Regions from separate parts of the Rhizobium sp. BG4 genome, predicted to be linked through region 2. Evidence: predicted binding sites of a transcription regulator. Region 2 holds the regulator's gene; each other region holds the start of a gene.
The links. Region 2 encodes LexA, which represses DNA repair genes until DNA is damaged. Its sites were predicted from a motif close to TGTTCNNNNTGTGTTCNG; they were not measured.

Region 1 (5,530 bases), on a different replicon from region 2:
CTTATATCTCGACTTTCTTCTGCCGCCATGCAACTAAAGATCGTCTGCCTTAGTGCCCAGGGGATTGATGTGTCAGTCAGCTATGACGAAATTCTGGCCGCAGCAAATGCAGCACTGGAGCCAACGGCTGCGGCATATACAGCGGTGCACGACAATGCTGGCAGCGCGAAGGTCAAGGCAGCGGTCGCACGTGCCTGGAAGACAGTTCACGAAGCAGCAGAGCTTGTCTTAGAGGCGGATCAACATGCGCTGAAGCGCTCGACATTTCGCGGCAACGACTTGAAAGAGTTGATCGGCATTGGAGTGGCCTTGGTGGAAGGGTCGATGAAGAAGACCATGGAACAACCGCGCCAGGTCGCCAATCTTTTGCGTGAGATCGAGACGGTGCTCCGAAACGTGTTCCGCTCGCTGAAAATCGTCGACGCGAGAGTTGAGGCTATCACAAAATTAACGAGCCCAGAACCCATTCGTGCCTCGTCGTCGGAGCGCTGACCGTGCCTTGACAGGCCGGGGTGGCATGTGGCGTGCAGTTCGGCTGTCGCGGGACCGTCGACCTCTCAATATCTTTAGAAACTCGCGGCGACTACGCTCATCGATCACGACCTTCCTCACGCCTTGGTTGTACGCTTTAGGTGTCAGCTGCTCCAGCGGTGTCTTCAACGCGTCCCACTGACCACACTATTGGCGCTTGGCCCCAAGCTGACGATATCAAGGAGCTCAGACATGCTGAAGAAGACCACTCCGAGCAGGACAAAAATTGCCAAGCTGAGCAGCGCCGTTCGTTTTTTCATAGCGCAGAGCTAACGCAGTAGCGACACGCAACAATCGGACTTAGGTCCGACGTCTTTCTAAGATTTCCAAGTTCTGCAGTCTTGTCGGCCGGGGTTGACGTCGCTGAGGCCTCGGCGCGAGCTCTTGCGGGGATATAGAACACCGCAAAGAAGCCTCGACAATTGCGCGGAGCTCGTCCATCGAGGCGGGCGCCGCTCGCCCAACAGGCGCGTCCTTTCGCGACGGACACCGGCAAACCGTGCGCACGAAGCTCACGACACCGTCCCGCATGGTGTGTACCACAATTTTGTTGACGATCGGCCGATGCAGTTGCAACTCCCGGCGGAGGCGTATCGCGGTCGATGATTGCTTGAGCCGAGGCGCCAATCCTGACGATGGGCAATTCACCGACTGTTGCGCTCGATCAGGCGATTGAGCTTGCCGTTGCCCCAGGAGTGATAAGATGCTCGAACCGGATTTCGGGGCTGCGGGGCAAGGCGGCGGTTGATGACGGACGAAAACAGCAGACGCTTGAGACGCGCATGGCCTCGGACGCCATGGCTGTACAAGTCGTGAAGCAGGGCGCGAATTTCGAACCATTCATCCTCTGATGAGATCGGCAGATCCTCCTCCAGCTCGCGCAGTATCTGGAGACAGGTTTCGCTCAACGGAGATTCTGTGCTTTCTTCCACCATGTTACAGGGACGATCCGCGCTCCAAGCTGGTAAGACACTTAAATTCGGTCAGACGTTTAAACGAAAATTGCAATTACGAAAAGCCCGCCGTACTTAAGGAGGCACCCCACAATGTCGGTTCTGCTGCTCAAGCCTCGCCGGCGAGGGTCTTGATCAATTCGAACAGGCTTTGTGATCATGACGAATGCTTATTCAGCGGGCCTGCCTCTTGGGGAGGCGGCGGGTCTTTGACTGCAAGAAGTGCAGCGTCGTGATCGTCAGTGTGGATATTTCTTCACCGAAAGGCACTACCGGAGTGGTCCCGGGTATGCCCGCAACTGCTGCAATCGGCCAACCCAATCCGGTCCGACCTAGTTCGTATTGTTGCACGTCCTGAAACACAATGGCCAGCTTCTCAGGCAGAGCGGCTGAGATATTTTCAGCATTCTTCTCCGGCTTTGCAAACGCGCGCCCACATCAACGTCGACCTGCGACGGGATGGAAGGCGGACGTCGTGACATGACGGATCGTTTCCGATGTGTGGTCTCGGTAGAGGACGCGTGGGATGCGAAGAGGCAATCCGACCGATCGGCGCGAATGTTCCTGCAAGCGCCGTAAGCGAAGAATGACACGAATGAAGGTGGTGAGCATTCTGTCGGTCTAGCCCGTCAAGCAGCGCCCCGGTATGCCGTCACTCGCTGCCGGGGTGTTGCGACGCAGTCTGAAAGCGGCAGGTGGGCTAGGCACTACCGCAATGGCCGCAACTGCCCCCGGCGGTCAAAGTCCTGCAAGTTGAGGACGTCGACCATCCGGTCGGCTTCTGGTCCGTCCAAGCAGTCGAGCGTGACGCCATGAAACTCTGCCGGCCATCCCGTAAATATGTCGATGACGGAATAATTCCGATCAAACGGGTTCTTCGAGATTTGGTAGCGTAAATGATCCATTGTGAAGACAAAATAACGTCGGTGCCACCGCGATCAAGAGGCTTGAGGGTCAGCTGCCACTCCTATCAGAACGGCTTTGTAAGGCGAGCCCGATTCGCTCGCGCATCAAGTTGGAGGCAACCTAGACATAAGGACTCTGGGCCCTAACTAACTGATTGCAGTGCCGTAATGGCAAAACTATCAATGACGAAGGATGCTCATATGACAACACTCATAATCATCATTGTTCTTATACTCCTCCTCGGCGGCGGCGGCGGCTACTACGCCCATGGCAGATATGGCGGGCGCGGCTTGGGGGGCGTGCTTGGCCTTGTCGTTGTCATCCTGTTGGTACTTTGGCTGCTTGGTGCGCTGCATGGAGGCGCTGCCCCGCCAGTGTGATCTGCCAGGTTGGGTGGCGGCAGAGGTCGCCACCCGCCCCATGCCTTGGACAATTCGATCGAGCAGAGGCGGCGCGCATGGCCCTAATGAGACCCGGCCGATGGCGATCGCGTTGAACTTCGATGTCATGACGGCTACGGCGGCGAGACCTCCAGAGCACGATAGTCGATCGTTGCCAATGCCGTTTGCACCCGACGCAAGTCAGCCGCGTCGAAAGCACCTTGTGCGCCGGCGCGCCCCTTCGTCATTCCAGGTCGAGTGAGCGGCGTAGGTCCTCGATCCGCTTGGAGGCCTTTGCTTTTGTCAGGTCTTCCGAGAAGGCGTCAGAGCGGTGGGCCTGCTCCGACAAGGTCTTGAGGTAGGAGCTTTGCGCCCCGGTCATTGGCTCGTCGCCACTCACCCAGTCGTCCGGGTCCTTCTGTGTGTTCGACGAACTGTCCGGTTTTGAATTTTCACGCATGCCGATCTCCTGAAAACTGAAGTCGTTCCCCAAACGTTCCGGAAGCGCGGTGGTTCCAATCTATGTTGGTTGGCGTGGAACCAGGCCCAGGTCTGCTCCGTTTCGCCTTGATGATTGTCAGCTGCGAGGACATCGATTTGCCGACCATCGCTACGGCAGGCTGGTCCATTCCAAAGAAAAACGCCGATCGGTTCGCTGAAGAAGGAAGCGCCCTGACACGATATGCTTCCATCTTCGACGGCGTAGAGATCAATTCGACCTTCTACCGCCGACACCGGCCGTCCACCTTCGCGCGATGGGTCGACGCAGTACCGGATGCATTCCTGTTCTCGGTAAAGCTTCCGAAGGAGGTCACTCACGAGCGAGCGATGAGAGACATCGCTGCGCCGTTCCAGACGTTCCTTGGCGATATCGCACCATTGGACAAAAAGCGCGGACCTCTTCTTTGCCAGCTGCCGCCGTCGCTTGCCTTTAATGCTGAGGTGCTCGCACCGGCCTTCAGGATAATGCGCGACGCCGATGATGGACCGGTTGTTGTTGAGGCACGACACGCGAGCTTTTCGTGCAGCGAGGCATTGGATCTATTAAAGACATATGCGATGGACCGTGTTCTTGCAGATCCTGCGCCGGTCTGGCCAGCAAACGATTTTGACAGGCGACCAAGATACATTCGTCTGCATGGCACGCCAAAAATTTACTGTTCAAGCTACAGCAAGGAGGAAATCCGTTCATTCTGCGATCTGCTGGCGTCGGACAGCTGGTGCGTTTTCGACAATACAGCTTCGGGCGCTGCAATCGAAAACGCAATGACGATGCGCCAGCTCCGCGAGCCATCCTAACAGAAGCCGCTGCCTTTGAGGATTCTATAGGCATTGATCGTGGCCCTAAGGCGATCCTCCGACTGCCGATCCCCGCTATTGGCGTCCGGATGGTCGAGTTTAAGCCGCTCTTTATATCGACGTCTTATGTCGTCTGCGGTGGCATCACGCGGGAGCGCGAGCGTGTCAAAGGCCTGGGCTTCAAGTGGCCTCAGCTTTCGCAACGAAATAGTGCCGGTCGGCTGGACGGCTTTTCCGCGCGCTTTCAGTGACTTTGCCGAACCCGAGGGTATCGACGAGGGCAGTGGCGTCTCCAAAGCCTGGTGATTTGTTCTGACGCCACGCGCCGGAATTCTGCCAGCGGCGGCGTCGAGCTGATATCTCGCGACGACGGGGTCTGATTTGCCTGGCGAGTAGTCGTAGCCCTTGCTGTACTGTCTCGAGTGTCCAGCGCAAAACATCAGGTAGAGCCCATCGGCGGCGCCCCCAACCGGTGCGCGGTGAGTGCCGGCGCTTTCGCACCCTTCCCACTGACACTTAGGGCCAGTCTGCTCCTGAGTTGCGCTGCGCCGTCCACTGCGTGTTGGCCGGATGCCAACGAAGATCTTATTATCGCTCATTGGACTGCTATATGGCGAACACTTTGTGCAGGGCAAGCGTGCGATCGATCATCGTATCCTGACGGCAACCTCGCGAGCCCTCAAGGCATAGTGTGACGGCGGTTCGGCCGGCAGTTACGACCTCGTCTCCCCCTTTGACCTCCGCTCTCGCGGCCGGCGGTGACGTTCTTGAACGCAAACGAGATTGCACCGGTCTGTTCGGGTGAAGGACCAGGTTCGAGCTCTCTTCACATCCCTGGCGTCCTCTCGTCGTGGATCATTGTGCTATGGACACTGAAAGACGGCGGGCTCGGCCGGAGAATGGATAAAAGAAAAGGCTCGTCGCATTCCGGTACGACGAGCCTTTGACATGCAGGGGTCTCGATCATCTTACTCTACTACCCCAGCTGACATAAAGTAACAGCTCTAAGCTGTAGGGCAATTCATCCGAAAGACGTAGTTCACCAACCGGTAGGTTGTAGCGGACCGGCCCTCCGAAGAGATCTCGCCCTTTGAACTGTAGGCCATCCTCAGCAACGCTCGGAGCAATTCTTGTCGTTCTCGCTGAGCAGCGGGCGCAGTCTGTGCTGACCGGTGTCCCATTCCCTGCTTCCAGAGCCTCCCGGCACTCGGTCTCCAATGCTCTTTTGCCGCAGTAATCTTTGATGAGGCCATGAACCATGGAGATTTCGTCAGGTTCAATCGGCTGCTTGCCGCGCCTGCCGAATGCTTGAAACATCCCATCGCCTAACCATGCCTATCAAGCGCGCAGACCATCGGCTGAGGAGACGCAGACGCAACGACATATCAAATGCGCGCGCCAGGAGGCGCGACGGTGATGAAGGCCCAGCTCTCCTGTCGAACAAGTGCCGTCAGGATTGGC
Region 2 (5,530 bases):
GCGCATTGTCAGGATCCTCATGCGTCTCGACGAAGACGCCGGCGACACCGACGGCGACGGCCGCACGCGCCAAGGTCTCGACGAATTCGCGCTGGCCGCCACTCGATCCGCCCTGCCCGCCCGGCTGCTGCACCGAATGCGTGGCATCGAAGATCACAGGCGCGCCCATGGCCGCCATGATCGGCAGCGAGCGCATGTCGGAGACCAGCGTGTTGTAACCAAAGGAAGCACCGCGCTCGCAGAGCAGGATGTTCGGGTTGCCCGTCTCGTTCAGCTTGGCGAGAACGTTCTTCATATCCCACGGAGCCAGGAACTGGCCCTTCTTGACGTTGACGGCGCGGCCGGTCTTGGCCGCAGCAACTAGAAGGTCGGTCTGGCGCGAGAGGAAAGCCGGGATTTGCAGGATGTCGACGACGGTTGCGACCTCCGCACACTGCTCCTCGGTATGAATGTCCGTCAGAACCGGGAAGCCGAATTCCTTCTTCAGGTCAGAGAAGACTTCGAGCGACTTGTCGAGGCCGATGCCGCGCTGCGCCGAGAGCGAGGTGCGGTTCGCCTTGTCGAAGGAAGACTTGTAGACGAGGCCGATGCCGAGCTTCTTGCAGAGTTCGCTCAGAACACCGGCGATCATGAAGGCATGTTCGCGGCTTTCCATCTGGCAGGGTCCAGCGATGATCGACAGCTTGCCGGCATTGGAAAAGGTAACGCGGCCAGCGCCTTCGCCGACGGCGACTTCTGCATTGGTGTTGCTCATTGGGTCTCCTCGAAGGCGAAGATCGCGCCTTGTCCCGGCGCCGGCTTCACCAATAGACGATTGTTCATATTCACGTAGGTGATCCCGTTAGCAGCCAAATGCGCCGCTGTCACGGCCAGATCAGCGACTGTAAAGACGATTGCCCGCGCCCGCAGGCCGTTATCGGTGCCAAGCGGCTCGACATCGAAATAGGCCTCCATCCCTTCTTCGGAATAGATGGCGATCCGGACATTACTGAGGGCGAAGGAAAGGCCGAAGGCGGCCTCACCGGGCGCAACGCCGCCACTTGCCGTCTGCAACAGCGACGCGAAGGCGTCGGGTTCCTCCGCGCTGAGGGCAATCTCGACAATGCCGAGAACGCCGTTGGCATGAGTCTCCAGCACCTTGCGATCGGCCGGAAAGGCGTTGATCCGCTGGCAGGCGAAAAAGAAGACATCGGGCGCCCTCAGATCGGCGGCAAAGGCGAGCTTGAAGGCGCCGGTCGCCTGCGTTCCATCGGGCATGACGATCGGGCGCGAGAACTCCACCATGTCACCGCCGCTCAGCTGCGCGCCATCATAGGCGGCCCTGTCCGCATCGGCATCGTCAGTGCCGAAGACGACTGCCGAGAAGCCATCATCGCCGCAGCGGAAGCGGAAGGCCTGGTCGCGGGCGACAAAGCTGTTGCCCTTGGCGGCGGCGGCATCGCACTCCGCCTGGCTCGCGATGCCGAGCGGCTCCAGATAAGTCTTGTCGGCGAGGAAGACGCAGGCATTCTCCGTTCCGAACGGATGACGGCCATTGGCGGCGACGGTGAAACCGAGACGGCCGAGTCGCTCGCGGGCGACATCGATGTGGGTGACGGGCAGTACCAGATGATCGAGCGGATGCGTCATGGCGGTTCCCTCCGGTGAAGCCGGCAGAGATTTGCACGCCGCGCCGGGCAAAGCGCAAGCGCGGATAACCAATCCGGCAAAGAAACTTTCAAAAATGACGAAAAATGACGGGAAGTTTTACCAATATTTAGGCACTTGCGGAACACATATGGAACATATAGTGTCCGTTCTGGCTTTGTTTCACGAATCTGGGGAAAGACTTCGATGCTGACGCGCAAACAACAGGAGCTTCTCCTCTTCATTCACGAGCGGATGAAGGAGTCCGGCGTACCGCCGTCCTTCGACGAAATGAAGGATGCGCTCGACCTCGCCTCTAAGTCGGGCATTCATCGCCTGATCACAGCGCTCGAAGAGCGCGGCTTCATTCGCCGCCTACCGAACCGCGCCCGCGCACTGGAAGTCATCAAGCTGCCCGAGGCCTACAGCCCCAGCATCCAGCCGCGCCGCGGCTTCTCGCCAAGCGTCATCGAAGGCAGCCTCGGCAAGCCGCAGCCCGTTGCGCCGCCGAAGCCGGCGAACGAAGACAATAGCAGCTCGATCTCGGTTCCCGTCATGGGCCGCATCGCCGCCGGTGTGCCGATTTCTGCGATCCAGCAGAACACCCACGACATCACCGTTCCCGCCGATATGCTCGGAAACGGTGAGCACTATGCGCTTGAGGTCAAGGGCGACTCGATGATCGAGGCCGGCATCTTCGACGGCGACACCGTCATCATCCGCAATACCAATACCGCCAATGCCGGCGATATCGTCGTCGCCCTTGTCGACGATGAAGAAGCGACGCTGAAGCGGTTCCGCCGCAAGGGCGCATCAATCGCACTCGAAGCTGCCAATCCGGCCTACGAGACCCGTATCTTCGGGCCTGATCGCGTCAAGGTTCAGGGCAAGCTTGTCGGCCTTATCCGCCGCTATCACTGACTGGCCCTTCATCGCCATCGAAAGTGCCGCTGCGCCAGTCATAGGCGCGGTGGCGGGTCCAGGGGCGGTCGAGATCCTCGAAGGATGCGGTGACCGCTGCAGCGCCTCCATCGAAGCGCAACTCGACAGAGCCTGTCTTTCTTAAGGTAGCGCCGGTAAAAAGCAGTGCGCCAGAGCGGCAGCTTTCGAGCCGCAGGCGCACCGGTGTGACGACGATATCGGATGCATCGCAGGCGGGGCCGAGGTAAGCGGCATTGTCGATGACCGTCAGCACCGAGCCGTTCTCCAGCTTTGCCGTGCACCAGGCTTTCTTTACGCAGGAAAACCGCTCTTCCCTGGCATTGGCCGTGATTGCGCTCTGCGCTTCCTGCTGTTGCGCTGGTGTCAGCCTTAATCTTTCGCCCGGCGGCGCGGGACCGATGCCGATGTGATGAAGATCGGCTCGCGATGGCTGTCCAGCACCAGAGCCCGTTTCCACTGATCGAAGATGAAACCCGGCGGGCGCTCGCGATTGGTGGCGATTGCGCTGGAACCGATGATCCCCGCCATGCTGCCGTCCTCAGCAATGACGATCTTCGGTGGGGGCTTCTCGGGAAGCATGACGACCACAAGCGTCGACAGGGCCATGATTGCCGTGCCGATGTGCCTCAGCCGGGTGCGCAGCAGGGTCAATAGCAGGAAGCCCGCGACCGCAGCCGGGAAATACCAGGCAGGCAACCGGCCGACGCCGATATCACCGCCCCAGGACGAGACGGTCTTGGCGATCGCGATCACCAGATCGAGACCGAAGCCGACCACCTGCCAGGCCCAGGCATCCAGCCCGAACGGCATCAACAGCATCGCAAGCAGCCCGGCCGGCATGATGACGAAGGAGATGACGGGCATGGCGGCGAGATTGGCAGGCAGGCCATAGGCCGTCAGCCGGTGAAAATGCTCGATCGAGAACAGCGCCGTCGAGAAACCGCCGATGACGGAGGTGAGCAGGATGCCGCCGAAGAAGCCGGCCGCCGATGACATGAGCCTGACCGCCCGCAATTTCGCAAATGGCTTGTCGCGCGCCGGCCGCTCCTTCCAGAGCGCATAGCCGGCGACCAGCGCCAGCGTCGCGGCAAAGGACATCTGAAAGCTCGGCCCCATGATTTCCGAGGGCGAGATGGCGATGATGATCAGTGCCGAAAGCGCCACATTGCGCAAACTGATCGACGGCCGGTCGAAGAACACCGCCGTCAGCATGATCGCCATCATGATGAAGGCGCGCTCGGCGGAAACTGCGAAGCCGGAAATCAGGAAATAGGCGGTGACGGCCGCAAGCGCTCCGGCGGCGGCGATCTTCTTGACCGGATAGGCCTGGGCGACGGACGGAAACAGGCTGAGCAGCGTGCGGAACCCGACGAAGAAGATGCCGGCAGACAGCGCCATGTTGAGGCCCGATATGGCGATGATATGCGCGAGGCCTGATTGCCGGAGTGCCTCCGTAGTTTCTGCCGAAATGGCCCGAAAGCGCCGGTATCGCCGGGCAAAATGCCCCTGATGCGATCGCCGATGCCGCTTCTCAGCCGGTAGAGCCACTCGAAGGCGCTGTCGGTCAGCGAATGCTCGTCTGCGGCTCCCGGCGTCACCGCCGTTGGCGCCCCATAGAAAAACCCATTGGCGCCAACGCGATCGAAATAGGATGAGAAGGCGAAGTCGTTGAGACCGGGGAGTGCCGGACCGGAGGGTGGCGTCAGCCGCGCCCTGCCCTTCACCCAGGTTCCCGTCTCGAACTCGGACTTGGCGCCGCGGGCGATGACAGTCACCCGGGCGGGCGGGCGTTTCACCACCGGGTTTTCGGTTGCGCGCAATGACAGCAGATAGCGCCAGCCGCCGCGGCCATCGCTTTCCCGGCGCTCGACCCGTCCTGTGAGCGTCGTCGTCACGGCGGAATCAAGGAGGATGGTCTCGGCTCTCCACGTTTCGAATTGCGCAGTCGCGACGCCTGCCGCTACCAACGTCAATGCGGCGATCACGACGCGCATCCCCTCCCGCGCCCGATCGGTGAAGACCAGCAGAGTGAACAGCACCGCGATGAAGAAAAGTGGCATGATCGGCGAGACGCTGGTGCCGGCCGCAAACCACGCCACGGCACCAAAGCCGAGCGCAACCGGCGCGAAGAGCATGCGTCCACCGTAGGCGAGCTCTTCGTCGGCGCATTTCGGGATGGCGCCTATCGCGCGCCCGATGGATGATCGGAGTCGATAAGCGCTGAGCGTGGCCGGTACGTGCCGCGTTGGCACGGGCACGAGGCCAGAATAGGCGCGCGCTGGCTCAAGATGCGGCAATTTGGCCGCATCCCCCGAAAGTTCCAGGCTGATCTCGCTGCTTTTCAACCCCGGCATGTAAAGAGCCTTGCGACCCATTAAAATACAACCAAGATGCAACCCTGCGCGCGTTTCAGCAACAATAATCGATTGAAAAAACGCAAAAAATCGTGAGTGCAAAAAGCCTAAATAAATCATCGGCTTCCGCTATGCGTTTACAGCATCGCAGGAGTGCCTAAAAGTTGATACTGCGATGCACAAAATGGCGTCACGGTAACTTGGCATTAGGCGCGCTATCATATAGCAATCTGAGCGGACGCTTAACCCTATGGCGCTTTTATGGCGCCGCCGCCAATTTGGAGGATCAGAATGACGGATCAAAGCGCAACAATCAAAATCGGCGACAAGTCCGCCAATCTTTCCGTAAAGAGCGGAACGATTGGGCCAGATGTCATCGATATCGGCGCACTCTACAAAAACACCGGCTCCTTCACGTACGATCCTGGTTTCACCTCGACCGCATCCTGTGAATCGAAGATCACCTACATCGATGGCGATGAGGGCGTTCTCTTGCACCGCGGCTATCCGATCGAGCAGCTGGCCGAGCACGGCGACTTCCTGGAAGTCTGCTATCTCCTGCTTTACGGCGAACTGCCGACGGCAGCTCAGAAGAAGGACTTCGACCA
Region 3 (5,530 bases), 800 kb from region 2:
GAGGAGGCGGATCATCGTGTCGACGAAGAGATCGGTACCCTTCTGATGGCGGACGCGGCCGAAGCAGCCCGCGATGTTCTTCGTGGGATCGAGACCGACCGCCGCCTTTGCTGCCGCCTTATCTGCAGGCGGCGAGAAGCGGACGGTGTCGATGCCGTGCAGGATGACGGTGCTCGGTACATCCAGATAGGCGGCTGTCTTGCTGCTGGTGGCGATGACGGCGTCCATCTTCGAGATCAGCCACTTGGTCCAGCCGGTATGCTTGCGCTGCGAGGCCGAGGTGAAGACGATTTTCAGCTTCATGCGCAGGATGTCGCGCATGAGGATCGCCGGCAGCATCTCGACATTGCGCCGCGCATGCCAGACGCGGTGCTTCTTGCCCACCGGCGGCGTCCAGAGATGGATGAGATCGCGGAAGCGGATATGCGGAAGAGTTGCCGGCAGGCCGGGGCCGAGCGCTGCGATCTTCTGACCGAGCGCCCGCTGAACCGGAATCAGCTGGATGATCGTCGACGTCACGCCGGAGAGGCGCCGCTTGAAATTCGGCGCGATGATCTCGACGTCACGGATATCGATGCGGGCGGGGCGGCTGTCTGGCGCCACGGATGATCAGCCCCAGGAAATCTGGAGGATTTCGTAGGCCTTGGAACCACCGGGCGCGTTGACTTCGATGGATTCGCCGACTTCCTTGCCGATCAGCGCGCGGGCGATCGGGGAAGAGATGGAGATGCGGCCGGCCTTCACGTCGGCTTCCTGGTCGCCAACGATCTGATAGGTCTTTTCTTCCTCGGTGTCCTCGTCGACGAGCTTCACCTTGGCGCCGAACTTGATCTTGTCGCCGGACATCTTCGAGAGGTCGATGACTTCAGCGCGCGCCGTCAGGTCTTCGAGCTCGGCAATGCGGCCTTCGTTGAGGCTCTGGGCTTCCTTGGCAGCATGGTATTCTGCATTTTCCGACAGGTCGCCATGGGCGCGCGCTTCGGCGATCGCCTCGATGATGCGGGGACGCTCTTCCTGCTGGCGCCAGCGCAGTTCTTCCTGCAGCTTGACGAAACCACCCTGCGTCATCGGAACCTTATCTACCATTTTCCCGTCCTTTATTCTTCGTGTCGCTACAGGTAGGCAGTGACACAAAAGAAAACAGGTCCCGAAGAGAACTTCGGAACCGTGCCAACAATCCTAGTTGCTTCGCTTATAGCAGATCGCTACCGGCGATTTCCATAAAATTCGTATCAGCGCTCCTGACCCGGCTCATGGTTGCGATATCTAGCGCAGAAATCCGCTGGCTTTCATTGACTTTTAGCAAAAGAACATATAGTGAACAAACCTATGAAGAAGTCGCTGAATGAACGATTGGCCATCCTTTCGGATGCCGCGAAATACGATGCTTCCTGCGCTTCCAGCGGTACGACGAAGCGCGATTCGGGCGCCAGCGGCGGGTTGGGCTCGACCGAGGGATCCGGCATCTGCCATGCCTATGCGCCGGATGGACGATGCATCTCTCTGCTGAAGATCCTGCTCACCAATTTCTGCATCTATGATTGTGCTTTCTGCATCAACCGCTCGTCGAGCAATGTCGAGCGCGCCCGCTTCACGCCAGAGGAGGTGGTCTGGCTGACGCTGGAATTCTACCGGCGCAATTACATCGAGGGGCTGTTTTTATCCTCCGGCATCATCCGCTCTTCCGACCATACGATGGAGGAGATGGTGCGGGTGGTGCGCGAGCTGCGCGTCACCCATAATTTCCGCGGCTACATCCATCTGAAATCGATCCCGGAGGCGTCTGCGCATCTGATCGAGGAGGCGGGGCTTTATGCCGACCGGTTGTCGCTGAACATCGAGCTGCCGACCGACAGCGGCATTACCCAGCTGGCGCCGGAGAAGAAGCCGTCGAGCATTCGCCGCTCGATGGGCGATCTCCGGCTGAAGATCGAGGAGGCCGGCGAGCCGACGCTGCAGACCAAGCGGCGCAAGCGCTTCGTGCCGGCGGGGCAGAGCACGCAGATGATCGTCGGGGCCGATGGCGCCAATGATGCGACGATCCTCGGTACCAGCGCGCGGCTCTACGGCAGCTACGGGCTGCGGCGTGTCTATTATTCCGCCTTCAGCCCGATCCCGGATTCGTCGAAGAACCTGCCGCTGATCAAACCGCCGCTGATGCGCGAGCACCGGCTTTATCAGGCAGACTGGCTCTATCGTTTCTATGGCTTCGGTATCGACGAGATCACCGCGACGCAGGAGGGCGGCATGCTGGATCTCGATCTCGATCCGAAGCTTGCCTGGGCACTCGGCCATCGCGACCAGTTTCCCGTCGATATCAACAATGCTGCCAAGGAGCTGCTGCTGCGCGTGCCCGGCCTCGGAACCAAGGCGGTGAAGGGCATCCTGTCCGGTCGCCGGTTCCGCAAGCTGCGCATCGAGGACCTGTCGCGGCTCGGCGTGTCGATCAAGAAGGTGCAGGCCTTCGTCACGGCTGAGGGCTGGACGCCGAAGCGGCTGATCGACCGGCCGGATCTGCGCGCCATGTTCGAGCCGAAACCCGAACAGCTGCAGTTGCTCTGATGCTGAAGGTGGCGCTGCAGGGCAGGGGCGATTTTACCGAGTGGCGCGATGCCGCCCGCTCGCTCGCCGCCGCCGGCATTGCACCCGAGGATATCGAATGGCGGGAGAAGGGCGGCGACAAGCAGCTGTTCTGGGAAGAGGATGTTCTGCCGCCGCAGCCATCGGGCAAATCACAGTTGACCGTGCCGCAGGCGTTCATCGATCTTGCCTCTGCCGTCATCTGCCACACCGATCCCGTTCGTTTCACGCTGCTCTATACGCTCTTGTGGCGGCTGCAATCGGACAGGAAGCTGCTCGATATCGTCTCGGACGAGGATGTTTCGCGGGCGCGGCTGATGGAAAAAAGCGTGCGCCGCGACGCACACAAAATGACCGCCTTCGTGCGCTTCAAGGAGGTCGGCAGCGGCATCTCGATGAACGGGCGGCGCAAGTTCCTCGCCTGGTTCGAGCCGGATCACCATATCGTCGTGCGCAAGGCGCCGTTCTTCCAGCGGCGGTTCAACGACATGGACTGGATCATCCTGACGCCGAAGGGATCTGCCGGCTGGGACGGGGTGAAGCTGACGACCAGCCATGAGCCCTGCGAAAAGCCGGATCTGACCGATGATGCCGATATGCTCTGGCGGACCTATTACGCCAATATCTTCAACCCGGCGCGGCTGAAGGTGAAGGCGATGCAGGCCGAGATGCCGAAGAAATACTGGAAGAACCTGCCGGAAGCCGAGCTCATTCCGGGGCTGGTCGCCAATGCCGAAAGCCGGGTGATCGAGATGGCGAAGCGCCAGGCGACGACGCCGCAGCCTTTCCACGACCGGTTGCAGCAGGCGGCGAGAAGCCAGCCTCTACCCGAGCCCGCACCTGCCGGCACGCTGGAGGCGTTGCGGGAGCAGGCGGCCGTCTGCACCCGCTGTCCGCTGCATGAGAAGGCGACGCAGACGGTTTTCGGCGAGGGGCCGGAGAATGCGGATATCGTCTTCGTCGGCGAGCAGCCGGGCGATCAGGAGGATCTGGCAGGACGCCCGTTTGTCGGCCCGGCGGGAAAGGTTTTCGATCAGGCGATCGAAGCCGCGGGGATCGACCGTTCGAGCCTCTATGTCACCAATGCCGTCAAGCATTTCAAATACGAGCCGCGCGGCAAGCGGCGCATCCATCAGCGCCCGAATATGGGCGAGGTCCAGCATTGCCGCTGGTGGCTGAAGCTGGAGCTCGATCTCATAAAGCCGAAGATCATGGTGGCGATGGGGGCGACGGCGCTGGCGGCGCTGACCGAGACGAAACACCGGCTGACCGACATCAGGGGGCAGGCGATGCGGATGCCCAATGGACGGCTGCTCTTCGTCACCGTGCATCCGTCCTATCTGCTGCGGCTTCCGGACGAGCGGGATAGGGCTGAGCAGCTGGCGCTTTTCCAGCAGGATATGGTGGAGATTCAGTCGCTTATGCGCCGGATTTCGCAAAGTGATTCTGCTGCTTGAATTTCTGATTCAATGGTAGCCCCGATCGATGGGTGGCGAAAAAGTTGCTGCCGCTGTCGGCTAAGGGGCATCTGAAACGTCCTTTGGCCGGTGAGGGATATCCTCTCGATGAACCATATCAGGAGACGGGAAGCATGGTGCTCAAGCGGATGGACAATATCGGGATCGTCGTCGAGGACCTCGATGTGGCGATCGATTTCTTTCGCGAACTCGGGCTCGATCTCGAAGGGCGCGCGACGATCGAAGGCGAATGGGCGGGGCGCGTCACCGGGCTCGGCGATCAGCATGTCGAGATTGCCATGATGCGCACGCCTGACGGCCATAGCCGGCTCGAGCTTTCCCGCTTCATCCGGCCCGCGGTGATCGCCGATCACCGGAATGCGCCCGTCAATGCGCTCGGCTATCTGCGCGCCATGTTCACCGTCGATGATATCGATGACACGCTTACGCGGTTGCACAGGTGCGGCGTCGAGCTGGTGGGCGCGGTGGTTCGCTATCAGGACGTCTACAAGCTCTGCTATATCAGAGGACCGGAAGGCCTGCTGATCGGGCTCGCCGAAGAGCTTGGCTGAGCTGAAGCGCGCTTAGTTGCTGCCCGGTGCCTGTAGCGAGGAGACGAAGGCGGCAATCAGGCTGGCGGTCTTTTCCGGTGCCTCGATCTGCGGGATGTGATTGACGCCGTCGAGGACGGAGAGTTGCGCATTGGGGAGCAGGCGGGCGATCTCTTCGCCCTGCGCCAGCGGGGTGACGCTGTCTTCCTTGCCCCAGACGAGCAAGGCCGGTTTCTGGAAGCTTCGATAGCTTTCCGGCTTGAAGGCGCGGGAGGCTTCCTCGTTGCCGAAGAGGCCGGTGACGAACCAGTCGGCAATGGCGTGGCTCGTGCCTTTGACGACGAGCGGGCGGCGGTAGACCTCGATGCGCTCCGGCGTCGCGACAGCATCGTCATCGGCCACGAAATCGCGCAGCCCTTTGCCGATCATCAGCGGATTGGTGAAGGTCGCGGCCATGATCGCTTCCGGCAGTCCGGGGGCGGCAAAGAGCGGTGCCAGCGGCGGCTTGGAGGGCGGGCGGCCAAGGCCGAGGGCAACATCCAGGAGAACGAGACCGGCGATGCGATCCGGCGCGATCAGCGCGGTCTCCATCGTCGCGCCACCGCCGAAGGAATGGCCGAGCAGCACGAATTGCTGGAGGCCTGCAGCATCGGCGAAAGCGAGGATACGGCGTGCCTGCGCCTGCCGGGAATAGTCGCCGGAAGCGGGGCGCTCGGAATAGCCGAAAGGCGGCAGGTCGGGGGCGATGACGCGAAAACCATTCGCGCCCAGTCGCTCGGCGATCGGCGCCCAGGTTTCGGACCATGCCATGGCGCCGGGGATCAGCAGGATCGCTTGACCGCTCTGTGGTCCCCATTGCTTGTAGTGGAGGTCGAGGCCATCGGCCTGAAGATATTGCCCGGGCTCGCCATTGCGGCCCGGCGGCAGGCTCTCGCGCCAGAT
Region 4 (5,530 bases), 1.5 Mb from region 2:
CACGCACGCTCGGTCGCTGCGCAAGTTCGCGCCGCCACGCCTGAACCTTCGGTAACCCGTCGAAGATATGGCTTTCGGCCAGCATGTCGAAGACGTCGAAATAGCGGAAGATCGGTGCAAAGACGGCGTCGACGAGGCTGAAGTCTTCTCCCGCGAAGAATGGCCCCGCCGAAAGCTCTGCCTCGAACGTCCGGAACTTTCCGGCAATGATCTTGCGCTTGTCCTCAAGCTGCGCCGCATCGCTTGTGGTCTCATAGGTCCAGAGATCGGCGAGTATGGAGGAGCCGAACTCCATCCAGCCACGATGCCGGGCGCGCGACAGCGCATCTGCGGGATGCAGCTTTGGACCCGGTTGCGCCTCGTCCAGATATTCGCAGATCGCCGCACTCTCGAAGAGCACGGCTTTTTCGCCGTCCTCTTCTATGACCAGCAGCGGAACCTTGCCGAGCGGCGAGATCTTCAGGAACCAGTCCGGCTTGTTGGCGAGGTCGATCAGTATCCGCTCGAAGGGCGCGCCTTTCTCGCCGAGCGCGATCGCCGCGCGTTGCACATAGGGGCAGAGATGATGGGAGATCAGAGTAAGCTTTTGCATTGGGTTCTCCACAATAGATGTAAGTGCATATAAATAGGATTGCAGCTTCTGTCAAGATAGATGTAATTGCATTCATGTCCGAAGAAACCATTCCCTCAGATGCCGTCACCCAAGCCTGGATCGGCATCATGCGCGCCCAGCAGAAACTGCTGCAGGCCATCGAGACCGACCTGAAGAAGGCGGGGATGCCGCCGCTCGGGTGGTACGATGTTCTGTGGGAGCTTGATCGCGCGCAGGATGGCCGCTTGCGCCCCTTCGAAATCGAAGAGCGGACGCTGCTGGCGCAATATAATCTCTCCCGTCTGATCGATCGTCTCGAGCGCGAGGGCTTGGTGATCCGCGAGACATTTGCGGACGATGGCCGCGGCCGATGGGTTGCCGTGACGGACAGCGGTCGCGCCCTTCGGGAGCGGATGTGGACCATCTATGGGAAGGCGATCGACAGGCATGTCGGCTCGAAGCTCGACGATGCCTCTGCGGGCGCGATCTCGAGGCTTCTGAAGAGGTTTGCCTAAGCGATCAGCGAAGCTGCTTTGGCGCTCAGTGCCTTCACTGCATCCGCCGGCGCAAGCCTCACCTGCAGCCCGCGCTGTCCGCCATTCATGTAAACCAGCGGCTCGGCAAGCGCCGCTTCCTCGAAGGCGGTGGGAACAAGCTTCTTCTGGCCGAAAGGGCTGATGCCGCCGACGTGATAGCCGGTCAGGCGCTCGGCATCGGCGGGCTTCATCATGTTTGCAGCCTTGCCGCCAAATGCGGCAGCAAGCTTCTTCATGCTGACTTCGCGGTCCGACGGCACGACGACGCAGACCGGCTTGCCGTCGACTTCGGCCATCAGCGTTTTCAACACGCGGTGCGGCTCTTCGCCGAGCGCCTCTGCCGCCTGCAGGCCGACGCGCTCGGCATTCGGATCGTAGTCATAGGTATGCACGGTGAATTGCACGCCGGACTTTGCTAGAACCTGCGTGGCGCGCGTCGTCTTAGACATGACTACTGTCCGAATTCCGCGGCATAGGCCTCAGGCTTGAAGCCGATCAGCAGCTTGCCGCCATGCTCCAGCACCGGGCGCTTGATCATCGACGGCTGCGCCAGCATCAGGGCAATCGCCTTCTCGCGCGTCAGGTTTTCGCGCTCGGCATCCGGCAGTTTGCGGAAGGTCGTTCCGGCGCGATTGAGCACCGTTTCCCAACCGGCCTTGTCGATCCAGGCTTCCAGATGCGCCCGGTCGATGCCGGAGGCCTTGTAGTCGTGGAAGTCGTAGGCTGCATCATGCTCGTCGAGCCAGGTGCGGGCCTTCTTCATCGTGTCGCAGTTCTTGATGCCGTAAATCGTTGTTGCCATGATCAGTCTTCCAGCGTTCCGGCCTTGCGCAGCGCCGTGCTCGGGGCGTCGCAGGCAATCTTCATCAGGTCGCCGCGGCGGCGCACCAGGCGGTCGGAGATGCGTGTGACGATCAGGCCAGCTTGCGGCGCACGGATTTCGACTTCGCCATCCGCCATGCCGGGCTTCGTCACGATGGTCGCCAGCAGGTCGCCGGTCGCAACCGTCTCGCCGATATTGCGGTGGAAGAGCACGGTGCCGGCCACCGGCGTGCGGATCATCTCGATATTATCGAGCGGTGCAGCTGGACCGGCAAAGGCGGCGAGCGGCTCAGTTTCGCCCGTCACCGCGCCACGCGCGGCGAGGAAGGCATAGAGCCCATCCGCATCGGCGCTTGCCATGCCGGGATAGACGTCGCGGCGGCCGCGCAGCTCGAGCGTGGTCGAAAGCTTGCCCGGCAGACGGCTGCGCTTCTCACCGGGAACTTCGTATTTCCAGGCAAAGCCGACAGCCTCCTCGAAGGCCGAGCTTTCGCCATCCGACAGCAGCACGGCATCCATCGACAGCGCGCTCGCCAGATCGCTCGCCTCCGGCCAGAAGGCCTCGTCGATATAGGCATATTGCAGCGACTCGTCATCGCAATGCAGGTCAAGCACCAGATCGGCGCCGAGTGCCATATGGATCAGCTCGCGCTTCAGGCGGTCTGCGGCGCGGTAGCGGTCAAGGCTTTCGATCAGGCCGGCGCGGTCGCGCAGCGAAATCAGCGGGAAATCGCGATTGAAATTGGTGCGCGTGCCCAAGTCGAAGCGGCCCTGCATCTCGCCGAAATGTGACTGCGCGGCGCCGATCGGATTGGCCTGCGGCACGACGGTGATGTCGCTTGCGATCCGTCCCTCGCTCTCCGCCTTGCGCAGCTTGCCGCAGAGAAAGTGCAGCACGGCCGTTCCTGGCAGTTCGTTGGAATGGAGTGCTGCCTGCAGATAGATCTTCGGTGCCTGCGGATCGTTGCCCTTGAAATGCAGCACCGGCAGGCGCCACTCGATACCCGGCGTATCGCCGGGAATGATGATTTCGCGAATATCCACTGTTCAGCACTCCCAAATTCTCTGTGCAGGAGCTTTAAGCAACTCCACCGGCACCGCGCAAGCGCCAATGGAGGCTAGCCCAGCAGCGGCCATTCCTCGATGTCCACATGCCGGCCCTCGCCGGTGAGGCTGTTGATCAGCACGAAGGACTTTGCCATCCAGGCGATCGGCTCCGCCAGGATCGTTTCCGGCACGCTGCGATAGTCGTAGAGCAGCGTCATATGTGGCTCAAGTTTCGGCTGAACCCGAACGCTGACACCGCGGTTCATCAGCGCCAGCGCCAGCTGCGCATGAAGTGCCAGGATCTCCTGCCGTCCTTCGTCGGCCCGCAGCACGAGCGCCGGTTTGCCCTGACGGAAGCTGACCGCACGGCGAAAGGTCAGCCTGAAAGGCCGCATCCGAACGGCCGCTGCCGCCGCCAGCCCGTCAAAAAGCATGCTCGGCGGAATCTCGTCCCATTCGCCGAGATGGCAGAGCGAGACATGGAGAAGCCGCTTCGGCCGCGCTCTCTCGCGCAGACCGAAGCGGCGCCGCAGCTCGCCTGCCAGCCGCCTTGCCTGTTCGGCGGCGCGCTCGTCTGGGCGCAGCGCGAAATAGACATTGCAGGGCTTGTGCGCCGGTCCACCGCCACGGCTTGGCGGCACTCCATCCGCCTGCGGCCCGAATGCGAATTCGCTCTGGTTTTGTGCTCCCATCGTCAATCGGCCTTCGCCGCCTCCTCGTGAAGGTCAAAAGGCTAGCAAGCTGGACCGTGGTTGACAAGAACAAAAAGAGAACAAATAATCACTCCAACGCTGCCCCTGTGCATCAGGCAAGAAACGGGTTGAAGCACCGCCGTGCGCATACGATGTTGAGAACAGTCAATCATGGAGGTTGCGTCATGAGCGAGGCAACGCATCACTACTGCATATTCAAGACCGCTGGCGGCTATTGCGGCATCGCCTGGAATGCGGCCGGAATCACCCGCTTCCAGCTGCCGACGAAGGCTGAAAGCTCGACCGAGCAGCTCTTGCTAAGACGCCTGTCGTCAGGCGTGAGCGCCGATCCGCCAGCCGCGGTCGCAGCGACGATCGAGTCCGTCAAACGCTACTTCGCCGGAGAGACCGTGGACTTCTCGGATGTGGTGGTGGATCTGTCCAATCAGGACGAGTTCTTCCGGGAAATCTATGCCGCCGCCCGCCGCGTCGGCTGGGGCCGGACGACGACCTATGGCACGCTCGCTAAGGAACTCGGCCGCGGCTCGGAAGCGGCCCGCGACGTCGGCCAGGCCATGGCCAAGAACCCGGTCGCACTGATCATCCCCTGCCACCGCGTCCTCGCCGCTGGCGGCAAGCTCGGCGGCTTCTCGGCCCCTGGTGGCTCGAATTCGAAGGCAAGGATGCTGGAGCTGGAGGGCGTTCACCTCGGGTCGCCCGAGCCGGCCCAGCAGTCGCTTGGCTTCTAGGCCGTGGGAGTGAGGATCACTCCCACTCGATCGTGCCGGGCGGCTTGCTCGTCACGTCGTAGACCACGCGGTTGATGCCGCGCACTTCGTTGATGATGCGGGTGGCGGCACGGCCGAGGAATTCCATGTCGTAGTGATAGAAATCCGCCGTCATGCCATCGACCGAGGTCACAGCGCGCAGCGCGCAGACGAATTCGTAGGTGCGGCCGTCGCCCATGACGCCGACGGTCTGGACCGGCAGCAGCACGGCGAATGCCTGCCAGATCGCGTCGTAGAGGCCGGCCTTGCGGATCTCGTCAAGATAGATGGCATCAGCTTCGCGCAGGATCTCCAGCTTTTCGCGGGTGATGCCGCCCGGGCAGCGGATCGCGAGACCCGGACCCGGGAAGGGGTGGCGGCCGATGAAGCTATCGGGCAGGCCGAGCTCCTTGCCGAGTACGCGTACTTCGTCCTTGAAGAGTTCGCGCAGCGGCTCGACGAGCTGCATGTTCATGCGCTCCGGCAGACCGCCGACATTGTGGTGCGACTTGATCGTCACCGAGGGGCCGCCGGTGAAGGAAACGCTTTCGATGACATCAGGGTACAGCGTGCCCTGACCGAGGAAATCGGCGCCGCCGAGCTTCTTGGCCTCTTCCTCGAAGGTCTCGATGAACAGGCGGCCGATGATCTTGCGCTTGGTCTCCGGGTCGGAAACGCCTTCGAGTTCGCCGATGAACTTGTCGGAGGCATCGACATGGATCAGGTGCAGATTGTAGTGTTCGCGGAACATGGCGACGACATTGGCCGCCTCGTCCTTGCGCATCAGGCCGTGATCGACGAGCACGCAGGTGAGCTTGTCGCCGATGGCCTCGTGGATCAGCAGGGCCGCAACCGAGCTGTCGACGCCGCCCGAGAGCGCGCAGAGGACGCGCTTGTCGCCGACTTGCTTGCGGATCTCGTCGACCGCCTTCTGGCGGTATGCCGACATAGACCAGTCGCCCTTGATGCCGGCGATGTTGTGAATGAAGTTGCCGATCAGCTTGGCGCCATCGGGCGTGTGCACCACTTCCGGGTGAAACTGCACGCCGTAATACTTGCGCTTCTCGTCGGCGA

Region 1: the regulator LexA is predicted to act here: its motif matches at 3,254-3,271, upstream of F2982_RS30000 (DUF3072 domain-containing protein).
Region 3: the regulator LexA is predicted to act here: its motif matches at 1,307-1,324, upstream of F2982_RS16460 (putative DNA modification/repair radical SAM protein).
Region 4: the regulator LexA is predicted to act here: its motif matches at 3,755-3,772, upstream of F2982_RS08030 (2'-5' RNA ligase family protein).

The regions. Positions count from the first base shown of each region.
Region 1 covers NZ_CP044127.1:490,056-495,585, reverse strand. Annotated here, with positions in the region: gene F2982_RS30015 (hypothetical protein) at 70-492, shown strand; gene F2982_RS30010 (hypothetical protein) at 1,176-1,466, opposite strand; gene F2982_RS30005 (DUF3309 family protein) at 2,591-2,770, shown strand; gene F2982_RS30000 (DUF3072 domain-containing protein) at 3,015-3,230, opposite strand; gene F2982_RS29995 (DUF72 domain-containing protein) at 3,368-4,069, shown strand; gene F2982_RS29990 (J domain-containing protein) at 4,066-4,668, opposite strand.
Region 2 covers NZ_CP044125.1:59,162-64,691, forward strand. Annotated here, with positions in the region: gene kdsA (3-deoxy-8-phosphooctulonate synthase) at 1-754, opposite strand, end outside; gene F2982_RS00325 (VOC family protein) at 751-1,629, opposite strand; gene lexA (transcriptional repressor LexA) at 1,834-2,547, shown strand; partial or broken gene F2982_RS00335 (ComEC/Rec2 family competence protein) at 2,528-4,703, opposite strand; gene gltA (citrate synthase) at 5,214-5,530, shown strand, end outside.
Region 3 covers NZ_CP044125.1:3,276,537-3,282,066, forward strand. Annotated here, with positions in the region: gene F2982_RS16450 (glycosyltransferase family 4 protein) at 1-603, opposite strand, end outside; gene greA (transcription elongation factor GreA) at 610-1,086, opposite strand; gene F2982_RS16460 (putative DNA modification/repair radical SAM protein) at 1,330-2,562, shown strand; gene F2982_RS16465 (UdgX family uracil-DNA binding protein) at 2,562-4,037, shown strand; gene F2982_RS16470 (VOC family protein) at 4,172-4,609, shown strand; gene F2982_RS16475 (alpha/beta hydrolase) at 4,622-5,530, opposite strand, start outside.
Region 4 covers NZ_CP044125.1:1,541,317-1,546,846, reverse strand. Annotated here, with positions in the region: gene F2982_RS08055 (glutathione S-transferase family protein) at 1-592, opposite strand, end outside; gene F2982_RS08050 (MarR family transcriptional regulator) at 667-1,107, shown strand; gene ybaK (Cys-tRNA(Pro) deacylase) at 1,104-1,577, opposite strand; gene F2982_RS08040 (ArsC family reductase) at 1,580-1,930, opposite strand; gene F2982_RS08035 (succinylglutamate desuccinylase/aspartoacylase family protein) at 1,933-2,994, opposite strand; gene F2982_RS08030 (2'-5' RNA ligase family protein) at 3,069-3,638, opposite strand; gene F2982_RS08025 (methylated-DNA--[protein]-cysteine S-methyltransferase) at 3,875-4,438, shown strand; gene guaA (glutamine-hydrolyzing GMP synthase) at 4,455-5,530, opposite strand, start outside.